Regions from separate parts of the Actinopolymorpha singaporensis genome, predicted to be linked through region 1. Evidence: riboswitches for the same ligand, from Rfam matches in the RefSeq annotation. Region 1 holds a riboswitch; the other holds the start of a gene.
What was found. Region 1 has a riboswitch for ZMP and ZTP ahead of BLU27_RS01150 (glycine hydroxymethyltransferase). Riboswitches for the same ligand answer to the same signal wherever they lie in the genome.
Positions count from the first base shown of each region.

Region 2: it holds a riboswitch for ZMP and ZTP, as region 1 does, so the genes downstream of both, BLU27_RS05045 (5-aminoimidazole-4-carboxamide ribonucleotide transformylase) here and BLU27_RS01150 (glycine hydroxymethyltransferase) in region 1, are expected to answer to the same signal.

Region 1 covers NZ_LT629732.1:234,980-242,106, reverse strand. Annotated here, with positions in the region: gene BLU27_RS01165 (DUF6790 family protein) at 1-61, shown strand, start outside; gene BLU27_RS01160 (6-phosphogluconolactonase) at 158-937, shown strand; gene BLU27_RS01155 (DEAD/DEAH box helicase) at 969-3,584, opposite strand; gene BLU27_RS01150 (glycine hydroxymethyltransferase) at 3,675-5,186, opposite strand; ZMP/ZTP riboswitch at 5,208-5,299, opposite strand; gene BLU27_RS01145 (tetratricopeptide repeat protein) at 5,658-7,127, shown strand, end outside.
Region 2 covers NZ_LT629732.1:1,097,334-1,104,460, reverse strand. Annotated here, with positions in the region: gene BLU27_RS05065 (aldo/keto reductase) at 1-716, opposite strand, end outside; gene BLU27_RS05060 (DUF418 domain-containing protein) at 836-1,963, opposite strand; gene BLU27_RS05055 (TetR/AcrR family transcriptional regulator) at 2,185-2,946, shown strand; gene pheA (prephenate dehydratase) at 3,092-4,030, shown strand; gene BLU27_RS30975 (hypothetical protein) at 4,611-4,724, shown strand; gene BLU27_RS05045 (5-aminoimidazole-4-carboxamide ribonucleotide transformylase) at 4,739-5,737, opposite strand; ZMP/ZTP riboswitch at 5,774-5,879, opposite strand; gene BLU27_RS29775 (hypothetical protein) at 5,969-7,127, shown strand, end outside.

The sequences.
Region 1 (7,127 bases):
GTACCGACGGCACCAACCGGCCGCCGGACGGACCACGACCGGCCCCAAGGTCGCCGACTGACGTGGCAGACTCGGCGGGCGACCGGTTCGCGGATCTTGGAGGTGCCGAACGCGCCCTTGGTCCCGCGGAGAGCAGCCCCACGCCCGGAAGGAAACCATGCGCCAGCTGCGCTACGACGAACTCACCGTGTCAGTCGCTCCGACTGCGGAGGCGGCCGGAGCCGCCGCTGCTGAACGCTTCGCGGCGGCCGTACGCGCCGAACTCGCCACCGTCGAACCAGGGGACGCGGTGGCGGTGATCCTGGCCACCGGCAACTCGCAGTTCGGCTTCGTGCGCGCCGTGCGCGAACGCGACGACATCGACTGGTCGCGGGTGGTCGTGTTGCACATGGACGAGTACGCCGGTATGTCCGCGGACCATTCGGCGAGTTTCCGACGGTGGTTCGCCGACCAGTTGCTGCCGTACGTCACGCCGCGGGAGTTCCACGGCATCCGCGGTGACCACGAGCCGGTCGAGGAGGAGCTGGCCCGGTATTCCGGGCTGCTCGCCGACCTCGACCCGGCCGTGTGCGTGATGGGCATCGGCGAGAACGGCCACCTGGCGTTCAACGACCCGCCCGCCGACTTCGGCACCACCGAACTGGTCCACCTGGTGGAGCTGGACGAGGCGTGCCGGCGCCAGCAGGTCGGTGAGGGCCACTTCCCGTCGCTGGCGCAGACGCCGACGCGGGCGCTGTCGCTGACCGTGCCCGCCCTGATCCGTCCGCGGACGGTTCTGGTGGTGACGCCGGAGGCACGCAAGGCGGACGCCGTCCGCAGTGCACTGGAGGGCCCGGTCACGCCCGACTGCCCGGCGTCGATCCTGCGCACCGTCGGCCACGCGCAGCTCTTCCTCGACGAGGAGTCGGCCGGGACGTTGCGCGACCAGGTCGGCTGACCCGGGCGGTCAGGCGCGGTTCGGGCGCGGTTCAGGCGCGGTTCGGTTCGGTGGCGGGACCGACGGCGGTCACGGTGAGCACGGCCGTGCCCGCCTCGTCGGAGGCGGCCAGGTCGACCTCCGCGGTGATGCCCCAGTCGCGGTCGCCGTTCGGGTCGTCGAAGATCTGCCGGACCAGCCACCGGCCGGGCTCGGTCGTGGTGTCCACGACGAGGAACGCCGGGCCGCGCGCGTCCGGACCGGTTCCGATCGAGTCGTACTCCGCGAAGTACTCCCCCAAGGCCGCGGCCCACGCGCCGGCGTCCCACCCGGACTCGGCGTCGAGCTCGCCGAGCTCGTCGGAGCGGCGCAGGGCCGCCAGCTCGACCCGGCGGAACAGCGCGTTGCGGACGAGCACCCGGAACGCCCGGGCGTTCGACGTCACCGTCAACGGCTCCTTGACGCCGATGCCCGGAGCGCCGGCCGACAGCTCCTCCTCGGACGGGTTGCGCAGACGTTCCCACTCGTCCAGCAGGCTGGAGTCGACCTGGCGGACCAGCTCGCCCAGCCACTCGATCAGGTCGGTCAGCTCCTCGGTCCGGGCGTCCTCGGGCACGGTCTGCCGCAGCGCCTTGTACGCGTCGGCGAGGTAGCGCAGCACCAGTCCCTCCGAGCGGGTCAGGCCGTACAGCCCGACGTACTCCACGAACGTCATCGCCCGCTCGTACATGTCGCGCACGACCGACTTCGGCGAGAGCTCGTGGTCGGCGACCCAGGGATGCCCGCGCCGGTACATCTCGTACGCCGCGTCGAGCAGGTCGGCCAGCGGCTGCGGGTGGGTGACGTCCTCCAGCAGCTCCATGCGCTCGTCGTACTCGATGCCCTCCGCCTTCATCGCCGCGACCGCCTCACCCCGAGCCTTCTGGCGCTGGGCGGACAGCACCTGCCGCGGGTCGTCCAGCGTGGACTCGATCACGGACACGACGTCCAGTGCGTACGTCGGTGACTCCTTGTCCAGCAGCTCGATCGCGGCCAGCGCGAACGGCGACAGCGGCTGGTTGAGGGCGAAGTCCCACTGCAGGTCGACGGTCAGCCGGACCCGCCGTCCGGTCTCGTCGGGTTCGTCCAGCTGCTCCACCACGCCACCGGCGAGCAGCGCGCGGTAGATCGCGATCGCCCGGCGGATGTGCCGGCGTTGCGCGGCCGGCTCCTCGTGGTTGTCGGTGAGCAGGTGGCGCATCGCCGCGAACGCGTCACCGGGCCGGCCGATGACGTTCAGCAGCATCGCGTGGCTGACCGCGAAGCTGGACGTGAGCGGCTCGGGTTCGGCTGCGACCAGCCGCTCGAACGTCGGCCTGCCCCAGCCGATCGTGCCCTCCGGCGGCTTCTTGCGTACGACCTTGCGGCGCTTCTTCGGGTCGTCGCCGGCCTTGGCGAGCGCCTTCTCGTTCTCCACCACGTGTTCGGGCGCCTGCACGACGACGGTGCCGAGCGTGTCGTAGCCGGCGCGCCCGGCCCGCCCGGCGATCTGGTGGAACTCCCGCGCCTTGAGCAGCCGCACCTTCTGCCCGTCGTACTTCGACAGGCCGGTGAACAGCACCGTGCGGATCGGCACGTTGATGCCCACACCGAGGGTGTCGGTGCCGCAGATCACCTTCAGCAGCCCGGCCTGGGCGAGCGTCTCCACCAGCCGGCGGTAGCGGGGCAGCATGCCGGCGTGGTGGACGCCGATGCCGTGCCGGACCAGCCGGGACAGCGTACGGCCGAAGCCGGCGGTGAACCGGAAGTGACCGATCATCGCCGCGATCGCGTCCTTCTCCGCCCGGGTGCACATGTTGACGCTCATCAGCGCCTGCGCGCGTTCCAGCGCGGCCGCCTGGGTGAAGTGGACGACGTAGACCGGCGCCTGGTGGGTGCCGAGGAGGTCCTCCAGCGTCTCGTGCAGGGGAGTGGTGACGTAGGAGAACACCAGCGGCACCGGGCGCTCGGACGCGTGCACCAGGGTGGTCGGCCGCCCGGTCCGCCGGGTCAGATCCTCCTCGAACCTGCTGACGTCGCCCAGCGTCGCCGACATCAGCACGAACTGCGCGTGCGGCAACTCGATCAGCGGCACCTGCCAGGCCCAGCCCCGGTCGGGCTCGGCGTAGAAGTGGAACTCGTCCATCACCACCTGGCCGACGTCGGCGTCCGGCCCGTCGCGCAACGCGATGTTGGCGAGGATCTCCGCCGTGCAGCAGATGATCGGTGCGTCGGCGTTGACGCTTGCGTCCCCGGTCTGCATGCCGACCTTGTCGGCGCCGAACATCTCGCACAGCGCGAAGAACTTCTCCGACACCAGCGCCTTGATCGGTGCGGTGTAGTAGGTCCGTCTGCCCTGTGCCATCGCGGCGAAGTGGGCACCGGCGGCGACCAGGCTCTTGCCGGACCCGGTCGGGGTGGCAAGGATCACGTTGGCGCCGGAGACGATCTCGATCAGCGCCTCTTCCTGGTGGGGATAGAGGGTGAACCCGCGTTCGCCGGCCCAGCTGGCGAAGGCCTCGTAGAGGGAGTCCGGATCGGTGTCGGCAGGGTCGGCCGGCGGGTGCAGCCGCGTCAGCTGCGTGGCGGCCAGCGAGGGGGTGGGAAGGGCGGACGTGGACGGCGGGGACAACGGATCAGTGAGCGACATGGCGCTTCCATCGTGCCCTACGCCGTGCGTGGCGGCCCACCCGCGCCGGGCGCGGGTGGGCCGCCACGGGCCCCGGCCGAGGTCGGCGCCTCAGCCGAGGTCGACCGTGGGGTACAGCGGGTGGTTCGACAGCAGGTCGGCGGCCTGCTGGGAGACCCGGGTGGCCACCGCCTCGTCGAGCACGTGCGAGGCCTTCGACGGGGCACCCTGTTTGGTGGTGCCCGGCTTGGTCTGGGCGAGCACCGTGTCGATCAGTCCGGCCACCTCGTCCAGTTCGGCGGTGCCGAGGCCGCGGGTGGTGAGCGCGGGGGTGCCGAGCCGGATGCCGGAGGTGTACCACGCGCCGTTGGGGTCCTGCGGGACGGCGTTGCGGTTGGTGACGATGCCCGACTCCAGCAGCGCCGCCTCGGCCTGCCGGCCGGTGAGGCCGTACGACGACACGTCCAGCAGGACGAGGTGGTTGTCGGTGCCCCCGGTGACCAGCTTCGCCCCGCGCCTGGTGAGCCCCTCGGCCAGCGCCTTCGCGTTGTCCACGATCCGCTGGGCGTAGTCGCGGAAGTCCGGCTGCCGGGCCTCGGCCAGCGCGACCGCCTTCGCCGCCATCACGTGCGGCAGCGGGCCGCCGAGCACCATCGGGCAGCCGCGGTCGACCTGGTCGGCGAGCTCGGGCTGGCACAGGACCATCCCGCCGCGCGGGCCGCGCAGCGACTTGTGCGTCGTGGTGGTGGTGATGTGGGCGTGCGGCACCGGGTCGTAGTCGCCGGTGAGCACCTTGCCCGCGACCAGGCCGGCGAAGTGGGCCATGTCGACCATGAACGTCGCACCGACCTCGTCGGCGATCTCGCGCATCGTCGCGAAGTTGATCAGCCGGGGGTACGCCGAGTAGCCGGCGACCAGGATCAACGGGCGGAACTCCTGCGCCGCCCGGCGCACCTCGTCGTAGTCGATCAGGCCGGTCCGCGGGTCGGTGCCGTAGCTCCTCTGGTCGAACATCTTGCCGGAGATGTTCGGCCGGAACCCGTGGGTGAGGTGGCCGCCCGCGTCGAGGGACATGCCGAGCATCCGCTGGTTGCCGAGCTCGCGGCGCAGCTCGAACCAGTCCTGCTCGGACAGGTCGTTGACCTGGCGGACCTGCGCCTTCTCCAGCGCGGGCGCCTCGACCCGGTTGGCCAGCACCGCCCAGAACGCCACCAGGTTGGCGTCGATCCCCGAGTGCGGCTGGGCGTAGGCGTGCGGGGCGCCGAAGAGCTCGCGGGCGTGCTCGGCTGCCAGCGCCTCCACGGTGTCGACATTCTGGCAGCCGGCGTAGAAGCGGCGCCCGATGGTGCCCTCGGCGTACTTGTCGCTGAGCCAGTTGCCCATCGCCAGCAGGACCGCCGGCGAGGCGTAGTTCTCACTCGCGATCAGCTTCAGGGACTCGCGCTGGTCGTGCAGTTCGGCGCCGATCGCGGCGGCGACCCGGGGCTCGACCCGGGCGATCACGTCCAGTGCGCTCCGGAACGCGGTCGACTCGGTGCTGTTCGCCGGGCTGTTCGCCGGGCTGTTCGCCGGGCTCTTCTGGGGGCTGTCCTTCGGGCTGTCCGGGGCGGACGCGGGGCTCATGGGGACCTCCTGTGGCGTACGGAAGGGGGCCCAGGCGCACGGCACTCCGTCCTTCGACGAGGCCGCTTCCCGATGGTCGATCCCATCCCAACGCGCCAGTCACGGCCTGCACCGAGGCTACCGTGGCCGGTCGTCCGCGTGCAGCCACCCGTACCCGGACACAGGGGTACAGGCCGCGCCGAGGCTGGCTGGCCCACCAACGTCGCGACGATCCGCCCGGGCGGGCCATGTCCTCCAAGGCCCCCATGTACGGCCGTGCCCGCCCGGACCGGGACGGTCCGCCACGGCCGGATGCGCTTCGGCCCGGGTTGGGCGGCGCCCTCTCCGGCGTTTGTGCCCTCATCCACCCGCCTGTGTGGACACTGGGATGAGGAATGTCTCAGGGACTTCTCTGGGCGGAACCGTTTCCGCAGGTCAGAGGCGGTACGCCGACCGCGGGGCCGAAGGCTCCGAGCGTCGGGGGGTGAGGTTGTGGCGGCGCAGAAGGGACAGCACGGCGACTCGGGCAAGCCGGAGGAGTCGCAGGGGCGGACGTGGGTCCGCTCGCTGGGAATGATCGGTTTGGTCTTCCTGGTGCTGGCGGCCCTGATCGAGACGATCACGGCCGGTACGCAGCGTCCGGTGGTGGGCGGGCTCGCCCTGCTCGCCGTCGCCGCGTTCGTGATAGCCGGGGTGGGGCGGCTGACCGAGCCGGAGAGCGTGCGCGCCGCCCGGGCGCAGGCCGCGGACGGGCCGGCGGACTCCGGTGAACGGACCGGACCCTGGCAGGAGGACGACGCTCCGTGGCGGGAGGACGCCGAGGGGCCCTGGCAGGAGGAGGGCCGGGAGGGCGGTGAAGGCGAAGGCGGCTGGAACGAGGGCGAGGGGCCGTGGAGCGAGCGCGGCGAGCCCAGCGCACCGGCCGAGCGTTCCGGCGGCTGGCAGGGCGAGCCGCCCGGAGCCCGCTCCGGTGCCCGCACCCAGACCCAGCCGGCCACCCGAGTGCCCGGCCAGCGGCGGGAGCGCGGACGTAAGGCGCCGCAGGTTCCCGAGCGGACGTTCCCCCGGCTGTCGGAGCTGTCCGAGGCGGTGCTGGGACCGACGCCGACGCACTACGCCCACCGCGGCCAGGCGCCGTACGTACGCCGTCCGGCCGCGGACGGCCGGCTGGCCGCACTGCTGAACTCCGACGGTCCGCCGTTCCCGTTCGTGGTCGTGGTCGGTCCTTCGAAGGCCGGCAAGTCGCGCACGGTGGTCGAGGCCGTGCGGTCGGTGCTCGGCGGCCGGGACCCGGCCGTGTTCGTACCCGGCAGCGGCGAGGAACTCGCCGAGGCCCTGCGCGAGGAGGAGGCGCTACCCCGCGGCCGTCAGCCGTGGGTGGTGTGGCTGGACGACGTCACCGCGGCCGACCTGGTCCACCTGTCCGCGGACACACTGGACCGTGCTGCCCGGCACGCGATGATCGTGGCGAGCATGACCGACGAACGCTGGGACCAGGTGCTGGACAGCACCGGCGACGTGGCGGCCACCGCCAAGGCGGCGTTGCGCCGGGCGACGAAGGTGCCGCTGGACTTCGAGCTGACCGTACGCGAGCGCGCGGAGGCCGAGCAGCTGTACCCGCAGCTGCAGATCAACGCCAGCATCGGCGAGGCGCTGATCGGCGGGGACCAGCTGGTGGCGAAGTTCCGCGCCGGCCGGGACGGGGAACCCGCCGGCTACACGATCGTGCAGGCGGCGGTGGACGCGCGGCGGGCCGGGCTGAACCGGCCGCTCACCGAGTCCGAACTCCGCGGTCTCTACCCGCTGTACCTGCGCCGGGTGCGCATCGACCTCGACCCGACCACCGCGTTGTTCGAGGAGGGCATGGCATGGGCCACCGAACCTGTCGCCTCCGAGGTCTCGCTGCTGAGTTACGTCGGTGGCGGTGCCGGGGCGGCGCCCGGTGCCATCCCGGGGATCGGC
Region 2 (7,127 bases), 860 kb from region 1:
CGGTTGATGCTGGTGAGGTCGTGCCGGGCGCAGGTGGCGAGCAGGTCGGTGGCCGGGCGGAACACGTTGAGGTCGTGCTGGATCGCCGCGCAGTTCGTGCCGGAGGCGAAGAACTCCGCGCGCTCGGCGTCGTCGGTGCTCCAGCCGTACGCCCGGATCGTGCCGGCGGCGACGAGGTCCTCCAGCGTCTCCATGACCGCGAGCGCCTCGCTCACCGGCAGGTCACCGACATGGAGCTGGTACAGATCGATGTAGTCGGTGCCCAGGCGCCGCAGCGAGGCCTCGCAGGCGCGCCGGACGTACGCCGGTGAGGTGTCGGTGCCGGTCAGGTCGCGGCGTTCCTCGTCGTGGGTGTAGCCGAACTTCGTGGCCACCACGACCCGCTCGCGGGCGGCGCCGAGCGCCCGGCCGAGCACGCGTTCGCTGTGCCCGGTGCCGTACGCGTCGGCGGTGTCGAAGAATGTCACTCCGAGGTCGAGTGCGCGGCGGACCGCCCGCATCGACTCTTCGTCGTCCACCTCACCCCAGCCGTCGGGCTGGCCGAACATCGTGAACGGCCCGCCGATCGCCCAGCAGCCGAGACCGAGGGCGCTGGGTTGGATGTCGGTACGGCCGAGCCGCCGGGCGAGGGTGGGGCTGGTGGTGGGCAACGTGGTGGGCGGCGTTGCGGGGGAGGTGCCGGTCTGGTGGAACGTGCCGGTCTGCTGGTTCGTCATGCGTCCAACGTAGGAGCATGCGGACCGGGTGACCGGGCCGAAGGTGACCGACGATCCCGGGCCAATCAGCCGGAACAGGCGCCGACCAGCAGCGCCCGTCGGCCCCCTTCGGATGCCCCCTACAACCCGCTCTGACCACGAGGTCCGTACGTCAGCCGTCGCAGCACGTACTCCGCCGGGCCCGGCCGACCACGCCGGTCGAGCCGGTCGGCGGCCACGACGGTCCCGAGCCAGACGGCCACCGCGACGACCAGGCCGGTCACGGTGGGGCTTCCGAACCGGCCGCCGAGGGCGAGGGTGAACGGCGCCAGCAGGACGAGCCAGGCCACCGACTGGGCCAGGTACCCCGACAGCGAGCGCCGACCCAGGGCGGAGAGGGCCCCGACCACCGGTCCCGGCCGGGCCACCCGCGCGGCGACCAGCCCGAAGAGCGCCACGTACCCAGGTCCGGCGAACATGCCGCTGGCTCCGTGGAGGGTGAGCGCCAGGCCCGCGGCCGACTCGTCGACGTGCAGCGTCCCGGCGGCGATCAGGGCGGCCGGGAGGCCTCCGGCGACGGCGATCCCCAACCCCAGCCCTGCCGTCCACCTGAGCAGGGTCCGGTGACGGGTGGGCTCCTCGAGAACGCGGCGGCGCGCGGCCCACATGCCCAGCCAGGTGATGAGGATGAAAGGCAGCACGGTCAGCGTGTGCACGGGCCACTCGCCGAGGCGGTCCAGCACGGACGCCGCGTAATTCGTCGCGGCGAGTGAGTCGACGTGCTTGGACGGAAGGCCGGCCGCGCCGCTCGAACCTCCGACGATGAGACGGCTCGTCACCAGGGCCGCGATGACCACGACCTCCACCAGCATGAGCGCCCAGATCACCGGCACGATCCGGTGGAACCTGTCGCCGCGGCGCAACAGCACCAGTGTCATCACGATCCCGACGATGCCGTAGGCGGCGAGGAAGTCGCCGTAGTACAGCGAGACGGCGTGCACGAGCCCGAAGACCACGAGCCAGGCGTTGCGGCGCAGTAGCACCGAGCGGATGTGTTCCGGCGTGGCTCCCGCGGCTTCCTGGCGGCGGGCGAGCTGGACGACCCCGTAGCCGAACATCACGGCGAAGACGGGATAGCCGCGGGCGTGCACGAGGTCGAAGAGCCAGAAGTCGATCACGCGCTCGGCGCCGTGCGGAGTGGCGTCGAGGCCCGGTTCGCCCGCGAAGACGACCCCGGCGACGTTGGCCACGGCGATGATCAACAGCATCGCGCCTCGGGCCAGGTCGGGTGCGAGGGCGCGTTCGGCGGGCCGGACCGGCCCTCTGCGGGTCTGCGGTGCGACGTGGACGTTGATGGTGTCCCCCTGGGGTCAGGTCCTGCCTGGATTCCGGACTAACTTGCGGACACAAACTATCAGAGACAAACTAAGCTCGTCTGGCAGGATGGCGGTCACATCCCCCGGGTACATTCCGGGCGAACGAGGGGGCCATGGGCAGCGACGACGACTACGTGCCGGCGCCGCTACGCCGGCTGTGGCGAATCCCCGAGACCTCGCGCCTCGGCCGGCCCGCGGCTCTCGACGTCAACCAGGTGGTCGCCGCGGCGGTGGAGATCGCCGACCGCGAGGGCTTGGGCGGCGTGACGCTTCCCCGGGTCGGCAAGAACCTCGGCTTCACCGGCATGTCGCTCTACCGGCACGTCGGGTCCAAGGACGAGTTGCTCACCCTGATGGCCGACGCCGCCCTGGGCGAGCCGCCGAGTATCGATTCGCGGGACTGGCGGGAAGGGCTGCGTACCTGGGCGTACGCGCAGCGCGAAGTGTTCCGGCGCCGGCCGTGGCTGACCCGGGTACCTGTCTCCGGGCCGCCGGCCGGGCCACACCAGGTTGCCTGGATGGAGGCGGCACTGAAGGTTCTGTCCGGCACCCACCTGGACTGGGGGGCCAAGATGGGCATCCTGTTGCTGGTCAGCGGCTACGTCGCCCAGTCGGTACGCCAGTCCGGTGAGCTCGCCGAGGGCAGGGCCGAGGGGCAGGGGCAGGTCGAGGCCGAGCGCGCGTACGGCCGGGCACTGGAACGACTCGTCGAGCCCGGGCGCTTTCCGCAGACCGCCCAGATGTTCTCGTCCGGGCTGTTCGAGGCCTCGCCGCCGGACACCTCCGACACGGCCGCGAGCGACGCCGACTTCGCGTTCGGGCTCGAACTCATCCTGGACGGGGTCGCCGGGAGGGTGGAACGTTCCGACGCCTGAGCCGGGGCGGGGCGGGCGACCTCCCCGGGCCTCGCTGCCGAGCGTCGCTCCCAGGCCTCGCTCCTGGGTCCTTGCTCCTGGGTCCTCGCTCCTGTGGGCCCGGGCCTGGCGGGGCTGATCGAACCTGCCGGTCTACTCTCGGAGCGTGACCGAAGCCGCACGAGTCCGGTACGCCTACCTCGGCCCCGCCGGGACCTTCACCGAGGCGGCCCTGCGCACCCTGCCCCACCTCGACCGGATCGACCCCGAACCCTGCGCGACCGTCCCCGCCGCCCTGGACGCCGTACGCTCCGGCACGGCCGACGGTGCGGTCGTACCCATCGAGAACTCCGTCGAGGGCGGCGTCCCGGTCACACTGGACGAGCTTGCCGGCGGCCACCTGATGATCACCCGGGAGATCCTGCTGCCGGTGTCGTTCGCGCTGCTGGCCCGGCCCGGCACCCAGTTGGCCGACTGCAAGCGGATCAGCACCCACCCGCACGCCGCCGCGCAGTGCCGGCGGTGGCTGGCCGACAACCTCCCGCAGGCGGAGGTGACGCTGGCCTCGTCCACGGCCGCCGCGGCGGCCGCCGTCGCGGAGGAGGGGTCGGAGTTCGACGCGGCGGTGGCACCCCGGATCGCGGGTGAGCGGTACCGGCTCGACGTGCTCGCGAACGAGATCGAGGACAACGCCGACGCGGTGACGAGGTTCGTGCTGGCCACCCGGCCGGCCGCACCGGGGCCGATGACCGGTGCCGACAAGACGTCCCTGGTGGCGTTCATCCGCGACGACCACCCGGGAGCGCTGCTGGAGATCCTGGACGAGTTCGCCGTACGCGGGGTCAACCTGACCCGGATCGAGTCCCGGCCGACCGGTGACGGCATCGGCCGGTACAACTTCTCCATCGACTGCGAGGGGCACGTCGATGAGGCGCGGGTCGGCGAGGCGCTGATGGGCCTGCGCCGGGTGTGCGCGGAGGTGCGCTTCCTCGGGTCGTATCCGCGCGCGGACGGCGCCCGGATCGACCTGCGCATTGGCACCACCGACGCCGACTTCCGGGGCGCGGCGGACTGGCTGGCCCGTGTGCGGGAGGGTCGCAGCTGAGTCGCTGACCTGCGCGCTCACTGCTTGCCGCGTGGTCCTGCGGTGCTGCTCCGTGCTCGGCACCGCGGCGGGCGTGGGACGCCGCGGTACCAGCACGAGAACACCTTGGCAGGGACCACCGACACTTGTCCGTTCCCGCGCCGCCGGCCGGGTCTTCCTGGTCGGCGACGCCGCCTCACCATGGAGCAGGCGTACGCGCGGTTCGGTAACCGGATGGGGCCCGACGCGGACGTGCAGATGCTGGAGTACTCCGCGGTCGCGATGGGCTACCAGTACCGCTCCGCCGCGGTGGTCGGCGCCGACGAGGACGCGTCGCCGCTGCCACAGGGCGCGCTGTCCGGGCAGCCCGGCACCCGGGCACCGCACGTCGTGGTCGGGCACGCCGGTGCGGAGATCTCCACGCTCGACCTGTACGGACGGGACTTCGTGTTGCTCGCCGGGCCGGCCGGGCAGGCACGGACCGACGCGGCTGGGTCGGTGTCGGCCGGGCTGGAGGTGCCGGTCGGGGACGTACCGTTTCGGCTCCGACCTGACCGCCGCCGACGGTCCGGCACGGCACGGGACCGGTGCCGACGGTGCGGTGCTGGTCCGCCCGGGCGGGGTGGTCGCCTGGCGGTCGGCCGAGGCGCCCGCCGGCACCGATGCCCGGGCCGAGCTCGGCCGGGCCCTGCGCACCGTCCTCGCCCGTGGCTGAGACCCGCCAGGGCCTCAGTGCCGGAAGAGGCGTACTCCGGTCCGGACGAGCCTGATCCCGTGCTCGTGGCAGGCCCGGGCCACCTCGTCGTCGCGGATCGAACCGCCCGGCTCGGCGAACCACCGCACGCCGTGCCGGGCGGCCTCGTCCACGTTGTCGCGGAAGTTCACCATCGCGTCCGACCCGAACGCGACGTCGGCCGGCCGCTCGTGGCGGCGCTCCCACCAGGCGTCGGCCTTCGCCCCGGCGATCCGGGTGCAGGCGATCCGGGACTGCTGACCGGCGCCGACGCCGAGGGTCACGCCGGCGCGCACGTAGACGACGGAGTTCGACTGGGTGTGCCGGAGTACGACCTGGCCGAACAGCAGGTCCTCGACGGCGTGTGCCGGCAGCGGCTGCCCCGCCGTGTCCACGCGTACGAGCTCGGGTGTCAACCTCAGCTTGTCGACGGGCTGGACGAGGCGCAGGCCGTGGAGCTCGCGGACCTCCTCCTCAGGAGGCTCGTACGCCGGATCCGTCCGCAGGACGAGGAAACGCCCGCTCTTCTTGGGCGCCAGGATGTCAACCGCGCCTTGCTCGTACGCCGGGGCGATGATCGCGTCCGACACCTTGCGGCGCAACAGCCGGGCGAGAGTCACGTCGACGGGCGCGGACACCGCGATGACGTCGCCGTACGACGACTGTGGGTCGGTGTCCCGTGCACGTACGTAGGCCCGTGCCACCGGACTCAGCCCCGCCGCGTCGACGCTGCCGCCCACGCCGAAGGTGGTCGCCGCCACCTCGTCCACCGGGCCGTCGAGGGCGGCGCCGGCCGGGGACAGGTGCTTGATGGACGCGGCGGCGGGCCGGCCAAACAGGTCGGCGGCCTCCCTGACCAGCCGCCAGCCGGCCAGCGCGTCCAGCAGGTTGAGGTACGACGGCGTGCCGTTGACCACCTCGAGCGGCCACTCGCCGGGTCGTACGGGCGTCACGGACGCCGGCAGGTGGGGATTCATGCCGTACCGCAGCTGCATCGGGGTTCTCCCTCGGTCGCAGGTGGATGCTGCAGACCGAGGCCCCCAGGCGGTCGAGGCCGGTCCAGGCCCCAGAGTCGACCGAGGCCGGTTCGCCGCTTCCCGATGGTCGGATCCATCCGCGCCAGTCGCGGCGAGCCCAACCCTATCCGCGTGAATCGCGTGAATCGCGCCGGACCTGCCCGCAGGCCCCGGCCGCGGGCAGGTCCGGGCGGGTCGATAATGCCTACGGTGAGCGATCCGTTTGCGACAGGGCAGATCCGCGACCGGGTGCTGGCCGGTTGGTCGGCGTCACCGGCGCGCTTCCGGGAGGACGCCAACGCCGAGGAGGACCTGGCGCTCGGCGGCTACCGCGACCGGCTGGTCGTCGAGTTGGCACAGAACGCCGCCGACGCCGCCGCGCGTGCAGGCGTACCCGGCGTCGTCCGGTTCACGTTGCGCGACGACGCTCCGGCGTGGTCCGCGTCCGGCGGACCCGTCCTCGTCGTGGAGAACACCGGCGCCGGGCTGACCGCCGACGGGGTGCAGTCGCTGGCGACGCTGCGGGCCTCCGCCAAGCGCGCAGAACCGACCGAACCGACCGAACCGACCGGACTGGCCCGACCGACCGGCCTTGTCCGTCCCGGTGAGCCCTCAGAGTTGTCCGAGCCGCTAGAGCCGCTAGAGCCGCTGGAGCCGGTCGAGCCGTTAGAGCCGGTCGAGTCGGCCGTCGGCCGGTTCGGGGTCGGGTTCGCGGCCGTGCTCGCGGTCACCGACGAGCCGGTCGTGCTGTCCCGGTCCGGCGGGGTGCGGTTCTCCCGCGCCGACACCGCCGCGCTGGTCGCCGAGGCCGCGCGAGAGGCGACCGGACTGGACACGGAGGTACGCCGGCGCGGGGGCCAGGTGCCGGCGTTGCGGCTGCCGTTCCCCGCGGAGGGCGAGCCGCCGGAGGGGTTCGACACGGCCGTGGTGCTGCCGCTGCGCGACGAGGCCGCGGCGGAGTTGGTACGCGAGTTGCTGGCCGAGGTCGACGACACCCTGCTGCTGGCTCTGCCCCACCTGGACCGGGTCGAGATCGACACCGGCACCGCACCCGTACGTGTGCTGTCCGACGCCGCCGCGCGCTGGCACACCGTCCGGGCCGGCGGAACCTGGACGGACGCCGAACGCGCCACGCTGCTGGCGGACCGCCCCACCGAGGAACGCGACCGGCCGTACTGGTCGGTGCTGTGGGCGGTGCCCCGCGACGCCGCGCCGGTCGACCCGCTCGGTGGAGGGTGGACCGCCCAGTCGGCGCTGCCGCGGGTCGTACACGCGCCCACGCCGACCGACGAACCCCTGTCGGTCCCGGCCCTTCTGCTGGCGTCGTTCCCGCTCGACCCGACCCGCCGGCACGTCGCACCCGGTCCGC